DNA from 4 places in the Paenibacillus sp. FSL H7-0943 genome. Region 2 is predicted to be linked to each of the others. Evidence: predicted binding sites of a transcription regulator. Region 2 holds the regulator's gene; each other region holds the start of a gene.
The links. The regulator Rex, encoded in region 2, represses fermentation and respiration genes when NADH is low (regulators of the CRP and FNR family bind a similar motif). The targets are predictions, from matches to a motif close to TTGTGAAATATTTCACAA.

Region 1 (5,703 bases), 310 kb from region 2:
TTAGTGATCTCAACAAGCTGTTCGAGGAATATCCGGTACCTCAAGAAGAACTCGCATGGAACACAGCACCTTCTGCAGAGTTAATCGAGCATATCGTGAGTAAACATCACCATTACCTGCGGGAAGAGCTGCCCCTGATTAGCCAAAATGTAACTAAGGTATACCGGGTTCATGGCGGAGATTCCCCTCATTTAGAAGAGTTATATAGTTTGTTTAATGCACTCAAGGAAGATCTGCTTCAGCATACAGCTAAAGAAGAGGAAGACGAGTTTCCAAAATTATTAGCGTATGATGCCAATCCAAGTGAAGAAGGGCTGACCATACTTCGTGAGGCATTAGTTAACCTTGAGAGTGAACATGACACAGCAGGCGATATATTGAGACAAATACGCAAAATAACAGCTGATTTCACCCCACCGGCTCATGCTTGTACAACCTATCGTTTGACTTATGCCCGGCTAGAGGAGCTGGAGAGCATGACTTTTGAACATGTTCATCTGGAGAATAATATATTGTTCCCTAGATTCCAGTAGAAAAAATGAGTTTTCATAGAGTCCCTTAGGGGACTTTTTTTATATTTGAGAACAAAGCTTATTTACGTTATTCTTAAATAGACAGTATGCATAACTTACTACAAGCCTGAGACGCTGTGTGGTCATTAGGCGGGACAAGGCGGTGTCACTATGCCCACGAAATATATGTGGAGGTTGTTACTAGGATTAGTCATCGTATTCATAATAGGTGGGTGTTCCACTCTTGCTGACATTAATAATGAAGGGAATAATGGCTTAGCAGGATCAGACGGGCCTACGCTTTCGCTTATCGTTGCGGGAAATGACTTGCTTACCAACCCTTTGGACAAGCAGCTTAGCGAGAGCTACAGAAAAGGGATAACGATCTTTGACCTACTGAAAGGTAGTGGGAAGGCCACCTTTTCTGAGGATAACACAAGCATTCTAACGGTAAATAATATTTCACTCGGTCCAGGAATGAATTGGGAGCTGCAAATGGATGGGGAGACCATTGGACCTGAGGATTGGGGTCGAACAGTCGGGCATGAATCAAAATTAGTAATTACGGCGATGTCTAAGGAACAAGAGGAACCCCTTCAAATTGTGTTGTTGACCGTGAATGGTGGAAGTGAGCAAGTGAATTTGAATCATTCATATGTTATGGGATTTACTGAAGATTTAACAGTGAGAGGTTTGTTGAAGAACAGCAGTGTGGTGCAGTTGACCGAAGACAACAAAAAGGTGTTATCCATTGGTGATTATACTCCTCTTAGCAATGAAGTTTGGAAGATGAAGGTGAATGGGAAGCAGCTGCTTGAGAATGGAATGGACATGAAGCTTAGAGTGCAGGATGAATTGGAGATTTTATTGGCTATACGTTAAAAAAAAGTACATAAATGCCAGATCTACGGTTGCTCAGAATCCGTGATCTGGCTTTTTTAATTGGAAGTTATAACCTAATAAAGTTGTCTTATTTTTATGTGAAAACATTCACATTTAATGTGACTGTAATCACAATCTCTCTTAAATTTTGAAATGTATAATTCCATTATGTAGAAGAGAAGTTGAAGCAAAGTTCAACAAGAACGGATAAGACTGAGGAGGCACCTAACCATGGCAGCGAAGAGAGAAAAATTAGTATTAGTCGGCAACGGTATGGCAGGCATAGGTACGCTAGAGCAAATATTGAAGCTAGGTGGAGCTTATGACATTACGGTCTTTGGAAGCGAACCTCATCCCAATTATAATCGGATCATGTTGTCCTATGTTCTCGAAGGCAGCAAAACCATCAACGATATCATCCTAAACGACTGGAATTGGTATGAAGATAACAACATTACCTTGCATACAGCAACAACAGTTACACGAATTGACGAGCATTCCAAGCAAGTAATTGCGGATAACGGTATGGCTGTTTCTTACGATAAAGTGATTATTGCAACGGGTTCGAATTCATTTATTTTACCTGTACCTGGTTGTGATAAGGAAGGCGTAGTGGGTTTCCGGGATATTGCAGATTGTGATGCGATGCTGGCTGCGGCTAAACAATACAACAAAGCGGCGGTAATCGGCGGGGGTTTACTTGGATTGGAAGCGGCAAAGGGTCTTGTGAACCTTGGCATGGACGTTACTGTAGTACATCTGATGGAAGATCTAATGGAGCGCCAGCTGGATCGTAATGCCTCTTCTATGTTGCAAGCTGAGCTAGAGCGTCAAGGCGTGAAATTTGCCATGGGCAAACAAACAGTAGAATTGACCGGGGAACAGAGAGTAAGTGGATTACAATTTAGTGATGGCACTTCACTTGCGGCTGATTTTGTAGTTATGGCTGTAGGCATCAAACCGAATATAACTGTGGCAAAAGAAAGCGGAATTGCTGTTAATCGTGGGATTGTAGTGGACGATTATCTGCAGACCTCTATGCAAAATGTATATTCCATTGGCGAATGTGCCGAACATCGCGGAGTTTGTTACGGATTAGTAGCTCCGCTATTCGAGCAGGGGATGGTTCTAGCTAAACATCTCTGCGGAAGCGATACAAACCCATATGAAGGTTCTGTTGTCTCCACCAAATTAAAAATTTCCGGAGTGGATGTATTTTCTGCAGGTGAGTTTATGGATTCTCCTGAACATACTGTAATCTCAAGCAAAGATGAATGGAAGCGAACCTATAAGAAAATTCTGCTCAAAGACAATGTCATTGTTGGTGCAGTCCTATTCGGGGATGTGACAGAGTCGGCTAACCTGCAAAAGTTAGTAAAACAAGGCGCTGTAATGACCGATGAAATTTATACAGAGGTTATGGGTACGGGCTGCTGCGGAAGTGGAGCCAAAAAGAGCACATCCGTAGAAGCGATGGCGGACGAAGAAATCGTTTGTGGCTGTAACGGGGTTACGAAAAAAGCGATTGTGGATGCGGTCATAGAAAATGGTTTTACTACTGTGGACGAAATAAAAGCATGTACAGGAGCGACGCGCTCTTGCGGAGGTTGTAAACCGGTTGTAGAACAAATTTTACAATTTGTCCTGGGTGATAGTTTTGAGCAGTCTGCCAAGCAAGGAATTTGTAGCTGCACAACGCTTAGCCGGGATGAGATTGTTGCTGAGATTACAGCTAAAGGTCTTAGTACTACTAAAGAGGTTATGCATGTACTGGGTTGGAAACAAGAGGAAGGCTGCTCTAAATGCCGTCCGGCGATTAACTATTATCTGGGGATGATAAATCCCGATACACATCAAGACGAGAAGGAATCACGCTTTGTTAATGAACGTATGGGAGCCAATATTCAGAAAGACGGAACCTATACCGTTATTCCACGCATGTACGGCGGGGTAACGACACCGGAGGATTTGAAGAAAATCGCTGATGTCTCCCTTAAATATGATGTGAAAGTTGTGAAGGTGACGGGTGGGCAACGCCTGGATCTAATCGGGGTGAAAAAAGAGGATCTGCCGAAAGTATGGGAAGAGCTCGATATGCCATCAGGTTATGGTTATGCCAAGTCGCTACGTACCGTTAAGACTTGTGTGGGTTCACAGTTCTGCCGTTTCGGCACACAGGATTCGCTGGGAATGGGCGCGCTCATAGAACGTAAGTATGAACGTCTTGATTTTCCTGCCAAGTTTAAAATAGCTGTCAACGGCTGCCCGCGTAACTGTGCGGAATCCTGTACGAAGGATATTGGCATCGTCGGTAATGATGGCGGTTGGGAAGTGTTTATCGGTGGTAACGGTGGGATCAAGCCACGGATCGCTGACTCCTTCTGCAAAATAAAGACCGATGAAGAGTTGATCGAAGTGTGCTCCGCTGTGATGCAATATTACCGTGAGACCGGCAATTATTTGGAGAGAACCTCCGAGTGGGTTGAGCGTATGGGACTTGAGCAGATTCAAATGGTCATTTTGAATAATGAAGATAACCGCAAAGAGCTGGCCGCACGGATTGACTTTGCTCTGACTCAGGTTACGGATCCTTGGAAAAAAATGCTCAATGACAGCAGCACTCGTACTGCGCTTTTTGAAGAATCAAGAGTCTAGCGGATATAACGCACACAGAAGGGGAGAGACCAATGAATAAGACCACACAAACGTATGCAATAGGATCAGTACAGGATTTCCTGCTGCAAATTGGCCGCGTAGTGATTGCTGGAAATGTTGAACTGGCTGTTTTCCGTGCCTCTGACGGAGCCATCTATGCAGTAGAGAATCGCAGTCCTCATCCTAAGGGGGGCCCGCTTGCTGAAGGGATCGTGTCAGGTCACTATCTGTACGATCCACTGTACGATTGGAAAATCGATCTGCGCACGGGTGAGGTGCAGGCACCAGACCAAGGTAGTGTGGTGACTTATCCAGTCACACTGGACGGAGAGAAAGTTACAGTGAGCGTGTAGACACCGAAGAGTGTAGTAATAGATTTAATAGAAAACGGTGGGGTGGAGTATTATGTTTACGCAAAGTGTGGAGAGCATCGTAGAGACGGCAGTCAGTAAGCGGGACAAAATGAATGAAAGCTTGCCAAGATATTTTCTAGCAGCCCTATTGGCAGGTGCTTATGTAGGTATTGGGATTATCCTTATTTTCTCCCTAGGAGCACCGTTAGCGGCTGCCAAATCTCCTTTCCAACCGCTTATTATGGGCACATCCTTCGGCATCGCACTGACGCTTGTAGTATTTGCAGGCTCAGAGCTGTTTACCGGGAATAATATGTTTTTTACTGTAAGTACACTGGCAGGCAGAACCAGTATCTGGGATACCGTTAAGAACTGGATTCTTGTATTTATCGGGAATGTGGTAGGTGCAGTGATTTTAGCACTTTTAATTCGTGGGACTGGGTTGTTCAGTGCTGCGCCGCCGGAGCATTTGATTTTTACAGCCGCTGCTAAAAAAATGAGTCTCCCGTTCTCCGAGCTGTTTTTTCGTGGAATCCTGTGTAATTGGCTGGTCTGTTTAGCGCTATGGATGTCCTCACGCGCTAAAAGTGAATCTGCTAAGCTAATCTTAATCTGGTGGTGTCTGTTTGCCTTTATCGCAAGTGGATATGAGCATAGTGTGGCTAATATGACTCTGCTTAGTGTTGCTGTGTTGCTTCCAAATCATCCGGAAACCATTACGATAGCTGGATGGCTGCATAATATGATCCCTGTAACTTTGGGGAATATCATTGGTGGAGGCGTATTCGTCGGTATGGCCTATTGGGTGATCTCACCAGTGCGTGGTGCTCGCAACAACCGTTAAGATCCATTTTTAATTAACTATATTAGAGCTGAACCGATCTTGGGTTTAGCTCTTTTTTTGTTGAATATAAAAAAAAGACACCTGCATTAGGCGCCTTGGACCACTCTATTTTATATTATGCAGAATAATTGGGTCATGTATGTTTCATTGAGGTGAATAGAGGGTATATTATAACGGAATTAGATCCGGCAGATTTCGTTCGGACACAATTCGCAGTGGCAAATTTCTTGCAGCATGCCAAGGTCCTTGATGACAATCATACCGTTCTCATACTCAACAGCATCTTTTTTACGCAGATCGCTCAGCATCCGGTTAACACTTTCACGAGTGGCACCGATCATGTTGGACAAATCTGTATGCGTAATTTTTTTGTTGATAAGGATATTCTCACCATCGCTGCTCTTCTCACCGTAGGTGTTGCCAAGACGAATGAGCGTGGAGCAGAGTGCACCTGGTT
Region 2 (5,703 bases):
GGGCCAAGCATGAAGCTGGGATTGCTGACGTGGTTATTACGAACCACTCCAAGCTATTCGCAGATGTTAAGGCTGGGCACCAGCTGCTTCCGGCTTACGAGCATCTTGTCATTGATGAAGCACATCATTTAGAAGATGTGGCTGGTAAACATCTTGGCATGCATATGAAGCATTTCACTGTGGCACACACGTTATCGCGACTGTATAAAGATAGCCGAAACGGACAGCTTCCTGCTCTGCGTCAGATATTACAGTCGTCAGGCAGTGAAGAGGCTTCAGAATGGAGCGGAGTCATCGATCGGATCTACCCGGATCTGCTTACTGTCAAAGAAACCTGGGATGCACTCAGCGACAAGCTGTTCAGCCTATTGCCGGAACGCAGTGATGCAGGGGCAGGAGAAGCGGGACAACTGGTTATGCGGTTGCTTCCCGCCCGTAAGCCGAAGGATTGGGATGAATTGGTTGCGCTAGAGAACACTATGAATCTGACGTTAAGCGACATCATCCGTAAGGGTGATAAAATGCTTAACGAGATGCGTGACCAGGAAAGCCAATCCTCAGCAGACAGCCTTGTTACTGATATTAGCGGTTTATTTAAAGATTTGGCTTCCATACGTGAGCAAGTAAGATTCTTTATGGGGCTGAATGACGATAATGTAGTATATTGGCTGGAGGCAAATGGAAATTACCGCAGCAAATCACTACAGCTGTATGCCGTCCCTGTGGATGTTAGCAGCCAGCTTAAAGAGTTGTTCTTCGATAAGAAAAAAAGCATCGTGCTTACCTCGGCGACGCTATCTGTAGATAAATCTTTTCAATTTATGATTGATAATCTCGGACTTAACGAAGCTGTAGAAGAGGGACGTCTAATGACCTCACTCCTTCCATCTCCCTTTAAGTATCGCGAGCAGGCACTGCTAGTTATACCGCGTGATTTTCCTAGTGTGAAGGGGAGTGTGGGCGATGCTCGATTTGTCGATACACTCGTACAGTCATTATCGGAAGCTGCTAAAACAACACGTGGGCGGATGCTGGTTCTGTTTACTTCTTATAAAATGCTGCGTCAGGTATATGATCCGCTTAAAGAGGCTTTGGCCTCACAAGAGATTACGGTGCTTGGTCAAGGCGTGGAAGGTGGCAGCCGGAGCAAGCTGATCCGGCGCTTTCAGGACAGTGCAGCATCCGTATTGCTGGGGACGAGCAGCTTCTGGGAAGGTGTAGATATTCCAGGTGAAGCACTGACTTGCCTGGCCATCGTGAGACTTCCGTTTCAACCACCGAATCACCCGTTGGCGGAAGCGAAGTCGGAGTTATTGCAGGCCCAGAAGAAGAATCCGTTCATGAAATTATCTGTTCCTCAAGCGGTTATTCGTTTTAAGCAGGGATTCGGAAGACTGGTTCGCACGGCGCAGGATCGCGGAATAGTTATTGTTTATGATACAAGGGTTATTGAATCTCATTACGGGAAGTATTTCCTTTATTCATTGCCTGGTCCCAAAATGGAGCATATGCTTACTGATCAAATGGTCCCCCGCATAGCGGAATGGCTAGAGGATGGTGGCGCTTCTTAAAACGCTCGTCTTCAGTTTAGCTCCTCCTTATCCTTAAGGGCGGTGTGTTACAGTACCGTCCTTAATAAGGAGAGGTAGACGTTTGAATATGGATTTTCACAAGAACATTACTATTTTTAGGAGGAAAAATATGAAATCGGATAAAATATCAGAAGCCGTTGTTCGCAGACTGCCTGTGTACTTGCGTTTTTTGAATGATCTCCAGAATCGCGAAATATTAACAGTTTCCTCTCAGGAACTTGGACAAAAGCTTGATCTTAATCCCGCACAGATTCGTAAGGATTTAGCATATTTTGGTGACTTCGGCAGAAAAGGTATCGGCTATGATGTAACGTATCTTATTGAGAAAATCCGTCATATCCTGAAGCTGGATCAACAGCTTAATGTAGCTTTAGTTGGAGCAGGTAATCTCGGACATGCCTTGTCTAATTACAATGCATATCTCAAAGATACTATGAAAATCACGGCTATATTTGATTCGTACGCTCCTAAGGTTGGACGTAAGATCAACTCCCTTACTGTGCAACCGATGGATGAACTAGGCAGCACAATTCGTGAGCAAGGTATTCGCATTGCCATTATTACCGTACCTGATTCAGAAGCTCAAAATGTAGCAGATATCCTCATTTCTTCTGGGATTGAAGCGATTTTGAACTTTGCCCCTGTGATTCTGAAGACACCACCGAATATCCGGGTGCATGCAGCTGATTTTACAACTGATCTGCAAAGTCTTGCTTATTACTTGCGGGATGGAAAGGAAGAAAGTGAACATGAACAACAATAAAACGATAATTAAGGGCGGGTATTTTCTGACTCCGGGAACGGATGAGCCGGTTCTGAGTGGATATATGACTATTGAAGATGATTTAATCACTTACATAGGAAAAGAAGAGCCTCAGATGGAAGCTGGAGTGCAAGTGGTTGATGGCAGCCGTCTGCTGTTCATGCCTGGACTTGTAAACACACACGGTCATGCGGCGATGTCTTTGCTGCGTGGATATGGAGATGATTTAGCGCTACAAGTGTGGCTTCAGGAGAAGATGTGGCCAATGGAGGAAAAGTTCACCGGTGATGATGTATACTGGGGAACCTCCTTATCTGTATTGGAAATGCTGAAGGGTGGAACTACGACCTTCCTCGATATGTATGATCATATGGACCGAGTAGCCGAGGTAGCTGAGTTATCAGGTATCCGTTCCGTATTGATGCGTGGTGTGATCGGGTTATGTCCAGAGGATGTACAGAATCACAAGCTTGCGGAAGCGATTTCTTTTGCCCGTAACTGGCATGGAAAGGCTGACGGTAGAATTACTACTATGATCTCGCCACACGCCCCTTATACTTGCCCTCCTGACTTCCTGGTTAAGTTCGTGCAGGCAGCGCATGATCTGGATTTACCGATGCATACGCATATGTCCGAAACGAAACGTGAAGTGGAACAAAATGTGGCGGATTACGGGTTGCGTCCTGTAGCTCACTTAGAGAAGCTTGGAATGTTCACACGTCCCTCGATAGTTGCACATGGTGTTCATTTAAATGATGAAGAGATTGAGATCTTGGCTCGCCATAATGTGGGTGTATCTCATAATCCGGGCAGTAATTTGAAGCTGGCTAGCGGAGTGGCTCGGGTTACTGATCTTCTAAAAGCTGGTGTGAAGGTGTCTCTTGGCACGGATGGCGCGGCAAGCAACAATAACTTGGATATGTTTGAAGAGATGCGGCTTGCAGCTCTCATTCATAAGGGTGTCAGCGGTGATCCAACGGCTGTCCCTGCTCCAGAAGCTCTGCGTATGGCTACAGAATATGGCGCGCAGTCCATCTTTTTAAATAATGTAGGCAGACTTGCTGTAGGGATGAAAGCTGATTTCATTGCTATTGATATCGATCAGCCGCATTTGCTGCCACACACAGATCTGTTGTCTCATGCAGTTTACTCTGCTAGCGCTAAGGATGTTGAGCATGTGTGGGTGAATGGTAAACAGGTCATCAAGCATGGACAATGCTTAACCCTGGATGAGGAAGCTATCCGGCGTAAAGCGCAAGAAGTCTTCGAAGGTTTATTGAAGCGTTAAGTCTGGAGAATAACGAATAATTAATAGGCTGCGACTTTTTGCTTTTAGCAAAAGTTGCGGCCTTTTGTGCATTTTTAAGGCTGAGAAAGCTAGAAAATTATGAAATTTTGGATAAACACGCAGGTGTGTTATATAATCAAAAAAGATATATTACTAGAAAGGGAGCTGTACCTTGAAGAAAAGGAAAAAATGGATCCTCCTGGGGTCAGTTCTGATTCTGCTCCTGGGGTTTGGACTTATCCAGTTCTATGCCTATATTATGAAAGATCAATGGAACGAGCGTGATATCGCTAAGGATGTTGCCAAAACCAGAGCGGGTCTAACAGAGGTAACCAAAGCACAAAAATCGGTTTGGGATGAAAATGCAGTGTACTGGGTATTAACAGGGAAAAATGAAGCCGGGACTGCTCTTATGGTCTGGGTCCGCTTTACGGTAGATGGAAAATTTGCTGAAGGCGACGACGCAGTGTTTGCTGAGGAACTAAGTAAAGGAACCTCGGAAGCCCAAATACGCGGCATTATCAAAGCTGATCTTCCGGACATAACGATTGAACGCTTGCTGCCGGGAGTATATAACGGAGAGTATGCTTGGCAGCTTTTTTATAAACAAAGCGGTCGGTATTATTATCAATTTTATCGCTTTTCGGATGGGTCCCGAATGGGCGAAGGTTACAGTTTACCTAAAAGTTAAGCTGAACATAAGGAAATTAAGGGTGGCATAGTAAACAAGCGAACTTATTATAAGTTCGCTTGTTTACATTTATTTGATGTACAAAAGTGATATACTAAGTGATATACTGAATGGGTGGTTATCACCGAATATTCCCTTAAATTCACATACGAAAATAGGCCGATTGATTAAAAATCAAGGCCGATTTTGTCGAAAGTGAGGAATTTATTTGGTATTGATGGAAATATTTAAAAAATTAAATTTTAAATATATTCACATTTATTTTGAAATTAGTATATACACCTGTGATATACTACTACTTGTAATTAGAACAGCAATAAGAGACTTCAGTCTCTCTGATGAGCTCTCAAGTAGCTATAAATTATTATAATGAGCTTTATATTTTGTCATCTTTGAGAGGAGGACGTTTCTTGAAATTACGTCTTGTACCTGTGCTGATAACGTCTCTACTGTCGGCTACTCTATTGTTTGGTGGCTTCTTTTTGTATCGTCAGTTTGCAATGCAGGAACCACTTCAGAAGATTGTATCTCAATATGAGGGCGTCAATAATTCTCATATCAGTATTAACCGCAATGAGGTCACTTTGAAACTTGATCTCCAGCCAGGCACGAAATTACGTGAGCTGGTTCAGTACGTCTCCCAAGAAGGAAAATCGATGATTGATGGACGTACACTAAAACTTGATGTAGAACAGAACTCCAGTGAACTGCTGGATGAATACTGGGATAAAGCGATGTTCTCTGTAGCTGAAGCCATGGAGAGCCGTAAATATACACTTATACCCACAGAACTTGATGGACTCAAAGCGCAATATCCGCAATATAAAAATGTGATAGCCTCAACAGAAATTGACGACAATAATGTCTATGTAAGCTTGAGTAATGGAAAAGAAAGCAAATTTATTATTTTGCCGCGAAAACCTGCGACATTGGGGGTATGGAATAATGCCTAAATACCTTAAAGAAATTCTAATCGGATTTGTTCCTGTCTTGTTTATTTTTATGGCTTTTCTAGGCATTAATATATTCCCGATTGTAATTGCTGCTGGGATGCTCACGGCTTTACTTATCATTGCTCATTTAAGAGGCGGACTTGCGGTAAATGCAGGTGCCGGGAAGAAACGCAAGAAGGATGGACCTTCAAAGCTTACTTTTGAAGAAATTGGCGGGCAAGACAATGCAAAACAGGAGCTTCGTGAAGCGTTGGATTTTTTGATCCGGCATGAGGAAATCAGCAAATTCGGGATTCGGCCTTTGAAAGGGATTCTGCTTACAGGCCCTCCAGGAACAGGTAAGACCCTTATGGCTAGAGCAGCAGCACATTATACGAACTCTGTATTTGTGGCAGCATCAGGCAGTGAGTTTGTAG
Region 3 (5,703 bases), 290 kb from region 2:
ACACAGCTTGAAGCTGCTGCCAAAACAGTGCAAGAGAAATTCTTCGATACAATTAAAGTAGAATAGGCAAGGAAGGACAGAACCGGCTCCTTTAGGAGTCGGTTTTTTTATGTTTATATTATTGATATTTTTATAAATCAACCCAACGGATGGCTTCCGACTATTTTTTAGAGGGTCATGAGAAAAATAGAGTGTCAACAAAATTAGATTTGTATTTTTAAAATATTTTTGCGAGCGGAAAGGTAGAAAATGGGTATCGGTTCTTGTCTTTTTAAACATAAACTTTAGATTTAAGGAATAATACAGCATAAATAATGGTAAAAAACCTATAATATGATTGAATGAAAGCGCTTTGAAAACAAATCAAAAAAACTTTATACTTTGTGAAAGATTTCACTATACAAGGTGGAAATGATGTGATAAGATAAATGTGTAGAGAAAAACAACCTAAAAATTGACAGGAGGACGAGGGAGATGGCAGTTAAGAACGAAGTCGCCGCCCAAGTTAAACAAACTACCGCTGAAGAGTATATTCAGACTTTGGTGGATAAAGCGAAAAAAGCACATGAGGCATTCATGGCGCTGGATCAAGAGCAAGTTGACACAATCGTTCATGCAATGGCGTTGGCTGGACTCGACAAACATATGTACCTCGCTAAATTGGCTGTAGAAGAAACTGGCCGCGGGGTTTACGAAGACAAAATTACTAAAAACATCTTCTCGACAGAATATATCTGGCACGGAATTAAATACGATAAAACAGTAGGCGTTATTGAAGACAATGCTTATGAAAGCTTCCAAAAAATTGCTGAGCCCGTCGGAATTGTAATGGGTATCACACCGGTAACCAACCCTACATCCACCACGATGTTTAAAGCGTTGATTTCGATTAAGACACGGAACCCTATTATATTCGGTTTTCACCCATCTGCGCAAGAGTGTAGTGCAGCAGCTGCTAGAATTCTTCATGATGCGGCTGTAAAAGCTGGCGCACCTGAGAATTGTATCCAATGGATTGAAATGCCAACGATGGACAAAACAAACGCTTTGATGAACAACCCTGACGTTGCACTTATTCTTGCAACTGGCGGTTCTGCAATGGTAAAAGCAGCTTATAGCTGTGGTAAACCAGCTCTTGGCGTAGGTCCTGGTAACGTACCTGCATTCATCGAAAAGAGCGCGGATATCGATCAAGCCGTAACGGACATCATTCTTTCCAAAACATTTGATAATGGTATGATCTGTGCTTCCGAGCAAGCTGTTATTATCGAAGAACCAATCTTCGATCAAGTGAAAAAGAAAATGATCGCTAATGGCTGCTACTTTGTTAACAAAGAAGAAGCTGCCAAACTTACTAGCGGCGCTATGAACGTTGATAAATGTGCGGTTAATCCAGCAATCGTTGGACAATCCGCAGTGAAAATTGCTGAAATGTGCGGCATTCAAGTTCCTGCCGGCACTAAGATTCTGGTAGCAGAACTTGAAGGTGTAGGCACTAAATATCCATTGTCCGCTGAAAAATTGAGTCCTGTGCTTGCTTGCTACAAAGTTAAAAACGCAGATCAAGGTATTGAACGCGCAGCACAAGTTGTTGAATTTGGTGGTATGGGCCATAGTTCGGCTATCCACTCCAACAACGAAGAAGTAATCATGAAGTTCTCTAACCGTCTGCAAACAGGACGTATTCTCGTTAACTCGCCTTCCACTCATGGTGCGATCGGCGATATCTATAACACTAACATCCCTTCGTTGACGCTGGGCTGCGGATCTTATGGTCGTAACTCCGTGTCGCAAAACGTTACAGCAATCAATTTGATCAACGTGAAAAGGGTGAATCGTCGTACCGTGAATATGCAATGGTTTAAAGTACCTGACAAGATCTATTTCGAAAAAGGCGCTACTCAGTACCTGACCAAAATGCCTGATATCACACGTGTCGCAATTATCACTGACCCAATGATGGTTAAGCTTGGATATGTTGAGAGAGTTGAACATTACCTGCGTCAACGCCAAACTCCTGTAGCGATCGAAGTGTTCTCGGAAGTTGAACCAGATCCATCGACAACTACAGTTGAAAAAGGTACAGCAATGATGAACAGATTCCAACCGGACTGCATCATCGCACTTGGTGGTGGTTCCCCAATGGATGCTGCAAAAGGAATGTGGTTATTCTATGAACATCCAGACGCAGACTTTAATGGTCTGAAACAAAAATTCATGGATATCCGTAAACGGGTTTACAAATTCCCTAAACTTGGAAACAAAGCTAAGTTTGTAGCGATTCCAACTACTTCGGGTACAGGTTCGGAAGTAACATCTTTCGCAGTTATTACCGATAAAACAACTGAACAACACACTAAATATCCTTTGGCTGACTACGAGCTAACTCCAGACGTAGCTATCATTGATCCAGAGTTCGTATACAGCTTGCCAAAAACTGCTGTAGCTGATACAGGTATGGACGTATTGACACATGCCATCGAAGCTTATGTATCTGTTATGGCGAGTGACTACACGGATGGTCTGGCAATTAAAGCAATCCAATTGGTATTCCAATACCTTGAAAAATCGGCTCTTGAAGGCGACAGAGTTGCCCGTGAAAAAATGCATAACGCATCAACACTTGCTGGTATGGCCTTTGCTAATGCTTTCCTGGGTATTAACCACAGCTTGGCGCATAAATGGGGCGGTCAATATCACACTGCTCACGGTCGTACTAATGCGATCCTTATGCCACACGTTATTCGTTACAATGCTAAGAAACCTACGAAGTTCGCTTCGTTCCCTAAATATTCACACTTCGTAGCTGACGAGCGTTATGCAGAAATCGCCCGTATTCTGGGATTGCCAGCTCGCACAACTGAAGAAGGTGTAACTAGCCTGATCAATGCTATTCGCGACATGAACAAAAAACTGGGTATCGAAGAATCCTTCCAACAATTGGGCTTTGATCCTAAGGATTTTGAATCCCATGTAGATTACTTGGCTGACCGTGCATTTGAAGATCAATGTACAACTGCCAATCCTAAGCTGCCGCTGGTATCTGAACTCGCAGATGTATATCGTAATGCTTTCTACGGAAGATTTGATAATTAATATTTGGTTAAGTAGATAATAGGATGGTTGTGGATTAGATATAAGTGACAAATATCACCGGAAAGGTGATATTTGTCACAGTCTATTTATAGAAAATAAACTAAAATGTTTATATAAACAACGGTCCCATATATGGAACAATGATTGTGAATTTTCGAACAACCATATTTTTCTTGGGATCACGAGACACGGGATCAACCTTCAAGCCCGCGATCTCTACAAATATAATATAAATATAGATGGAGGGATTTAGCATGTCGGTGATTGAAAAAGATGTACAAGAAGTGAAATCCGGTTGGAGAAGTTTTGCAAAAGGTAAATGGTCCAGAAAAGTTGACGTTAACAACTTTATCGCAAGCAACATTAAGCCTTATGAAGGAAACGAAGAATTCCTCGTAGGACCTACTAGTAACACAACTGAACTGTGGAAGATTATTTCCCAATTGAGCAAGGAAGAAAGAGAAAGAGGCGGCGTATGGGATGTTTCCCTAGATACTGTCTCCACAATCACTTCACATGCACCAGGCTACATTGACAAGGACAAGGAACAAATTGTAGGCGTACAGACTGATGCTCCTTTCAAACGTTCCATCCAGCCATTCGGCGGGATCAAGATGATGGTTGATGCTACGAAGGCTTATGGCTTCGAGCTTCCACAAAACATCGTTGACATGTTTACGAACATTCGCAAAACGCATAACCAAGGCGTATTTGATGCATATACACCAGACATGAGAGCTGTGCGTAAATCCGGCGTAATTACAGGTCTTCCTGATGCTTACGGCCGCGGACGCATCATCGGCGACTACCGCCGCATTGCTCTGTACGGTATTGATTTCCTCATTAAAGACAAAAAACAACAACAAACTGAGCTTGAAGTAGATTCCATGACTGAAGATATCATTCGTTTGCGTGAAGAGCTGTCCGAGCAAATTCGTGCACTTGGCGAATTGAAAGAAATGGCAGCTGCTCATGGTATGGATATTTCCAGACCGGCGACCAACTTCAAAGAAGCTACTCAATGGGTATACTTCGGATATCTGGCAGCAGTTAAAGAGCAAAATGGTGCGGCGATGTCCCTGGGCCGTGTGTCCTCTTTCCTGGACATCTATGCAGAACGCGATATTGCTGAAGGTACTTTGACTGAAGAACAAGTACAAGAAATCGTCGATCATTTCGTAATGAAACTGCGTATCGTGAAATTCTTGCGTACACCTGACTATAATGATCTGTTCTCCGGCGACCCAACATGGGTAACTGAATCCATCGGTGGTATGGCTGAAGACGGAACAACTCGTGTTACTAAGAACAGCTTCCGTTTCTTGAACACCCTGTACAACTTGGGTCCAGCTCCGGAACCAAACTTAACTGTACTGTGGTCCGAAAAATTGCCTGAAGCCTTCAAAAAATATTGTGCTAAGGTTTCCATCGAAACTAGTGCAATTCAGTATGAAAATGACGATGTAATGCGTCCATACTGGGGTGAAGATTATGCGATTGCTTGCTGCGTATCTCCAATGCGTATCGGTAAACAAATGCAGTTCTTCGGTGCTCGTGCCAACCTGGCAAAAGCATTACTGTATGCTATCAATGGTGGTGTAGATGAAAAATCCGGAGCACAAGTTGGACCGGAATTCCCAGCGATCACTTCTGAATATCTGGATTATGACGAAGTAATGAAACGTTTCAAACCGATGATGGAGTGGTTGGCTAAGACTTATGTTAACACTTTGAACATCATTCACTATATGCATGACAAATATTCTTACGAACGTATCGAAATGGCGCTGCATGACCGTGACATTCTGCGTACGATGGCTTGTGGTATTGCTGGGCTGTCCGTTGCAGCTGACTCACTAAGCGCAATTAAATACGCCAAAGTAAAACCTATTCGTAACGAACAAGGTATTGCGATCGATTTCGAAACCGAAGGCGAATTCCCTTGCTACGGTAACAATGACGATGCTGTTGACAGCATCGCAGTAGAATTGGTTGAAACCTTCATGACTATGATCCGTAAAAACAAAACATATCGTGATTCTGTGCCGACTCAATCGGTACTGACCATTACTTCGAATGTAGTGTACGGTAAGAAGACAGGTACTACACCTGACGGACGTAAGAAAGGTGAACCTTTCGCACCAGGTGCTAACCCAATGCACGGACGTGACAAGAAAGGCGCCTTGGCTTCCCTGAACTCTGTAGCTAAACTGCCTTACTCCGATGCACAAGATGGTATCTCTAATACGTTCTCCATCGTACCTAAGGCACTTGGTAAAGACGAGGATTCCCGTAAGTCTAACCTGGTACACATGATGGATGGATACTTCCATAACAACGCTCAGCATTTGAATGTTAACGTATTTAACCGTGAACAGCTGATGGACGCTATGGAGCACCCAGAGAACTATCCACAATTGACTATCCGTGTATCCGGTTATGCAGTTAACTTCATCAAGCTGACTCGTGAACAACAAATGGATGTAATCAACCGTACATTCCACGGTTCGATGTAATTTGTTCCTGTCATGAAGATCTTTGAATTAGTACTACTATTGAAATAATTGCAAGGAAGATACCGCCCTTGTCTCAAGGGCGGTAATATCT
Region 4 (5,703 bases), 2.2 Mb from region 2:
TATCCACTAAAGTAGATTTACCGGCCCCGCTCTCTCCGATAATCCCAATTTTGCTAGCTCCTTTAAATTGCAGGTTCAGCGCTTCCAGCGAAGAAAGCCCTGCTTCCTCATACTTCACGCTAACGTCATTTAATGTGAGCACGCTATTCTCATGCCAAGTGAATATTTGTTCCGATGTTTTTGCTGCAGAACCGACAGATAGATCACCGTTAGGGACGATTACTTCAGCCTTCACCTCATCTTGATCTATAATGCTCTTCATTGCTTCAGCGGCTTCTTTCCCATCCAAAGTAGCATGGAAATCTGAACCTACCAATCTGACAGGCAGAAAATATTCCGGAGCCAAGATTAGAATCGTTAAGCCCGTAACCAATGTCATTTGTTCATTTACAAGCCGCAAACCAAGACTTACCGCTACAGAAGCTACAGACAGCATAGTGAAGAAATCCAGGGCGAACGATGACAAAAAGGCCACTCGTAGCGTACGCATGGTCGCCGAGCGATAACGATCGCTGACAGTAGCAATGCTGTCGCTATGACTACGACTGCGTCCTAGAAATTTTAATGTTTCTAGCCCACGTAATGAGTCTACGAAATGATTAGATAATGTGCGATACGATTTCAATTGCCGATCCATTTGCTTACGGGCCGTCATCCCAATCAAAATCATAAAAACAATAATAATCGGCATAGTTACCGTAAGAATAATCCCGCTCGTAGTGTCCATCGTAAAGACGTAAATAAGCACCAAGATCGGTGTAACAGACATCCCTACCATTCTAGGAATGATCGCTTCCAGATACGTGCGGAATTTAGTTACGCCTTCCAGCACCAGTGTAACAAGATCCCCGGTTCCACGCCCGCCCACCATTCTAGGGCCAAGCTGGAAGAGCTTGTCCATCATTTCCCTCCGCATAGTGCTGCCCGTTGCTTCCGCGAAGCGGTAAGAGACACGGCTCATCAGCATAGCACAAGCATGGCGCACAAGAAATGCAAGAAGGAACAATAGCGCAGTGCCCCATTGTTCCTTCAGAGGTTCTCCCGCAAATAGCGCAGAGATGACTTCTGCCAGCGATTTAGCCAGCAGAAGTATGGACAAGCTTTGCACCAGGGTAAGGAAGCCTACAATCAGAAAGACTGGCTTAACTCCTTTATACCCAAGCAAGTTTTTATCCATTAGTATTCAAGATGCTCCTTCTCGTGAACCCGTTTATGAAAGACAAAGTAACTCCAAATTTGATATCCCAATACGAACGGAAGGATAGTCAGTGCCACAATCGTCATTACCTTCAAAGAGTAATGGCCCGAAGCCGCATTAGTGATCGTCAAATTAAAAGCTTGATCAATTGAACTAATCATAACACGCGGGAACAATCCTACAAAGATAGAAGTTACCGAAAGCGCCATTACCGCTCCTGTCATTCCAAAAGCGTAGCCATCCTTCTTCTTCGTCATGAAGTAACCGGACAGTACAAAGGCGATAACTCCCAGGGCTACAATAATCATAAGAATCGTTCCACGTTGCTCGAAAATATCCGTCATATTATAAGTCATAATCACAAAAGCAGTAAATAAAACTGCGAGCGGGATTAGCAATTTTTGAGCCAACTTGCGAGCGCGAGCCTGTAGATCCCCCACTGTACGCAGTGTTGTGAACATGAGACCATGCACCAGGCACAGAAGGACAACAGTAAGCCCTGCTACTACAGTGTACACATTCACGATATCTGTGAACCCTGCATACATTTGCATCTCCCCATCAATAGGCAATCCTTTGATAAAGCTTGCAAATACTACTGCCAAGAGGAATGGTGGAAGGAAGCTGCCGATAAAGATACAAGCATCCCAAGTTCTTTTCCAAGCCAATGAATCACGTTTACCTCTGAATTCAAAAGCGACACCACGCGCTATCAAAGCTAATAAGGCAAATACAAAAGGAATATAGAATCCACTAAACAGCGTTGCATACCACTCCGGGAAAGCCGCAAACATTGCACCCGCAGCTGTGATAAGCCATACCTCATTCCCATCCCAGAAGGGTCCGATCGAGTTAATCAGAACACGGCGCTCTGTATCATTTTTAGCGAGAATTTGTGTTTCCATCCCTACGCCGAAATCGAAACCCTCCAGGAAGAAGAACCCTATAAACAGAACTGCAATCAGCACAAACCACAATTCATTAAGAGATATCATGGGAACCCTCCTCGTTATATGGATCATTCGAATCGCCGTGATCGTTATCCATTGCATAAGGACCTTTTTTAATCACTTTAATAAACAATCCGACCAACACTAATCCTAGAATTAAATAAATCGTTGTAAAAGAAATCACGGAGAACAGAACTTGACCACTTGTAATATTAGGCGACACACTGTCTTCCGTTGTCATCAGTCCGAATACCGTCCATGGCTGACGCCCGAATTCGGTCATAACCCAACCGGCTGTATTCGCAATCGGAGGAAGCAACAAGCCCCATAACATAAACCGCATAAACCAAGTGTTCGGACGGTCCATTTTTTTGCGCCACATTAAGTACATAGCGTACATTCCCAATACAATCATTAACGTTCCTGCTAGAACCATGATCCGGAAACTCCAGAATGTCGTACGTACAGGTGGAATATAGTCACCGGGGCCATAGGTTTGCTCATACTCCGCTTGCAGCTCAAGCATACCTTTAACTTCACCGGAAAATTTACTGTATGAAAGGAAACTCAGCATATAAGGAATTTGAAATTCTCCACTACTAATTTGATTTTTTGGATCAATGTTTGCCCATACGGTCCAAGGTGCTGGGTCACCACTCTTACCCCACAGTCCTTCGGAAGCTGCCATTTTCATTGGTTGAGTTTCAACCAAATATTGCGCTTGGGCGTGACCAGCAACAGCTACACCAATAGAAGAAATAATCCCTACGATGGCTGCAATCTGAAAAGACTTTTTAAAGAAAGAAACCTCTTGTTTCTTCAATATTTTATAAGCACTAATACCAGTTACAAGAAAAGCACCTGTTGCATAAGCAGCCAGTACGGTGTGTGGGAATTCAACCAGCAATTGTCCGTTCGTAATAAGCGCGAAGAAATCGTTCATTTCTGCACGTCCATTATTTATCGCAAAACCCACAGGATGCTGCATAAAAGAGTTAGCCGCTAGAATCCAGAATGCAGATAACATCGTACCGAATGCTACCAGCCAGATGGACAGTAAATGTACTCGCTTGGACACTTTATCCCAACCGAATATCCATATCCCAATAAAAGTAGACTCCAGAAAAAAGGCTGCCAATGCCTCAACTGCAAGTGGAGCCCCGAATACATCACCAACAAAACGTGAATAATCGGACCAGTTCATCCCGAACTGAAATTCCTGCAATATCCCTGTAACTACCCCTACTGCAAAATTGATGAGGAATAGCTTTCCCCAGAACTGCGCCATTTTTTTGTACTCTTCATTACCTTTTCTAACGTACATTGTCTCCATGATTGCAATCAAGAGCGCTAGTCCGATTGATACCGGTACAAAGAAATAGTGGAATATTGTCGTCGACGCAAATTGTATACGCGACAGCATTACTGTATCCATATTTGTCCCTTCCTTCTCCCCTTTTCGTTAATTATATTCTGTCAAAAATTTAAACTTCTTTTTGTGATAAATGTCACATAAAGATAGTCATTTAACGGTGAAATTCAAATGATTTGTGACAAAGATCACAATTTAGCATAAAGAAAGCAAAAAAAATAAGACGGTTTACCCGTCTTGAGTGGTTCGTCGTTCTATTAAATGCTTGACTCATTTAGGTATTGGTTAGATGGAAATACCCTTCTTCAGCGATTTGAGATCGCCATTCGAATTAAGCAATTGGGGTAGCATCTTCGTGCTGCGAACCATTGGAGAGTCACATAGACGGCAAGAAGGCGCATGTTCAAATGCGAAATTATCCCTCATCCATCCGTTGCATCCCTCATTGGTACATGCCCAAATTGCGGTATTTTCTTCCGGTATTTCTTCCAAAGGTTTCTTCCGGTAGTTCATTGCCGTTCCTCCCATCCTGTAAGTCAATAGTGAGTAACTAGATATAAAAAGACCGTCCCAACTTTCACAAGCTGGGACGGTTTCTTCTATTATTACAGTTTTACAACGTTTTCGGCTTGTGGTCCACGGTTGCCTTGAACAACGTTGAATTCAACGCGTTGGCCTTCGTCCAAAGTTTTGAAGCCGTCGCCAGTGATTGCGCTGAAGTGAACGAATACGTCGCTTCCGCCTTCAACTTCGATAAATCCGAATCCTTTTTCTGCGTTGAACCATTTAACTGTACCTGTTTGCATGTGTGTTACCTCCACAAATTTAAATTAATATGTTCTTTTTATCTTCAAACAAAGAAAAAATTCACACATTGAAAAAGGTTGTATTACCAAATATGACAGCCCTTTTCAATGCGAGAATTAGGGACTAAATGTATGATTGATATCATATTACCACACCTGATTAGCAAAGGCAAGCAAGCATCCGAATATATCCGTTTTTGCCCTAATAAGTATTACCTTCCAATGTAAGGGCTGCCACTTAGTGTTTATTCCCTAAATAGATCCTTTTTCTGGCATAATTATCATGGTTTTAGAAAAATAGCTTTCCCAAAAACGTTACTTTTATCCGCTTTTTCAAGAAGGTACCCCCTCGGAATCGAAGGGGTAGTCCGCTCTACTTGTCGTAACTGCTATATCATTATATACCGACTTCCAGCATATTATTCCTGTGGTTTTTCAAGAAGTTTAACTGTTGCCTGTTTGGCCTCGCCGTTTCGATAGTAAGTAATTTTCAGATCATCACCGATCTTCGTATGATTATATAAGTACTTGCGAAGAGAAAGGGTAGATATGATTGATTGATCATTAAATTTGGTAATGACATCATTGAATTGCAGTCCAGCTTCCTTCGCAGGGCCAACGGCTTCTAGAACAACTACTCCATCCTTAACACTGTTCGGCAGGTTCAATTCATTGCGTTGATCTTCTGCTAGTGGAACGTACGGATTGTTCAAATCAACTGAATATACACCCAAGTACGAACGGGCAATATGTCCTTTTTCAGCCAGCTCATTAGCGATATCTATCACATGATTCGCAGGAATTGCAAAACCCAGACCCTCTACACCCGTATCTGAAATCTTCATTGTGTTAATTCCAATGACCTTGCCATCCAGATCCACTAATGCGCCGCCACTGTTTCCTTCATTAATCGCCGCATCGGTCTGTATCACTTCTTGTTCCCAGTCATATACTCCATCCTGATTAAGGGATACGGGAACCATCCGTTCAGTATAGCTAACAATCCCCGAGGTCAATGTATCACCAAGTCCTAGCGGATTACCGATAGCAATGACCGTTTCACCTAGACGAAGCTTAGAGGAATCACCGAGCTGCGCGATGGTATCGATTCCTTTGGCATCAATAGAGAGTACCGCAATGTCGCTTACTTTATCCGTTCCAACGAGTGTTGCCTTACGAGTCTCTCCGTTCACTGTAACTACTTCGAGATTACCGGAGTCTTCAATGACATGATTATTGGTAATGATAAATGCTTTATTCCCTGTCTTTTTATAGATCACTCCTGAGCCTAGTGCAGACTCATCCAGAATGTTTAATTCTTCATTATCTTCTTTATGATTGATAATACTTACTACTGCAGGGCGAACCGTGGCAGCA

Region 1: a site for Rex is predicted at 1,491-1,508, ahead of nirB (nitrite reductase large subunit NirB). Genes of this name have one in related genera too.
Region 3: a site for Rex is predicted at 3,241-3,258, ahead of pflB (formate C-acetyltransferase). Genes of this name have one in related genera too.
Region 4: a site for Rex is predicted at 3,645-3,662, ahead of NSQ55_RS29990 (cytochrome ubiquinol oxidase subunit I). Genes of this name have one in related genera too.

The regions. Positions count from the first base shown of each region.
Region 1 covers NZ_CP150148.1:4,941,926-4,947,628, reverse strand. Annotated here, with positions in the region: gene ric (iron-sulfur cluster repair di-iron protein) at 1-533, shown strand, start outside; gene NSQ55_RS21725 (hypothetical protein) at 684-1,394, shown strand; gene nirB (nitrite reductase large subunit NirB) at 1,626-4,049, shown strand; gene nirD (nitrite reductase small subunit NirD) at 4,082-4,402, shown strand; gene NSQ55_RS21710 (formate/nitrite transporter family protein) at 4,455-5,246, shown strand; gene NSQ55_RS21705 (Crp/Fnr family transcriptional regulator) at 5,426-5,703, opposite strand, start outside.
Region 2 covers NZ_CP150148.1:4,635,481-4,641,183, reverse strand. Annotated here, with positions in the region: gene dinG (ATP-dependent DNA helicase DinG) at 1-1,571, shown strand, start outside; gene NSQ55_RS20305 (redox-sensing transcriptional repressor Rex) at 1,702-2,355, shown strand; gene NSQ55_RS20300 (amidohydrolase) at 2,342-3,643, shown strand; gene NSQ55_RS20295 (DUF5590 domain-containing protein) at 3,816-4,334, shown strand; gene NSQ55_RS20290 (hypothetical protein) at 4,745-5,287, shown strand; gene NSQ55_RS20285 (AAA family ATPase) at 5,280-5,703, shown strand, end outside.
Region 3 covers NZ_CP150148.1:4,921,970-4,927,672, reverse strand. Annotated here, with positions in the region: gene NSQ55_RS21665 (extracellular solute-binding protein) at 1-66, shown strand, start outside; gene adhE (bifunctional acetaldehyde-CoA/alcohol dehydrogenase) at 475-3,096, shown strand; gene pflB (formate C-acetyltransferase) at 3,351-5,612, shown strand.
Region 4 covers NZ_CP150148.1:6,847,924-6,853,626, forward strand. Annotated here, with positions in the region: gene cydD (thiol reductant ABC exporter subunit CydD) at 1-1,177, opposite strand, end outside; gene cydB (cytochrome d ubiquinol oxidase subunit II) at 1,177-2,193, opposite strand; gene NSQ55_RS29990 (cytochrome ubiquinol oxidase subunit I) at 2,180-3,583, opposite strand; gene NSQ55_RS29995 (cold-shock protein) at 3,806-4,033, opposite strand; gene NSQ55_RS30000 (cold-shock protein) at 4,126-4,326, opposite strand; gene NSQ55_RS30005 (trypsin-like peptidase domain-containing protein) at 4,746-5,703, opposite strand, start outside.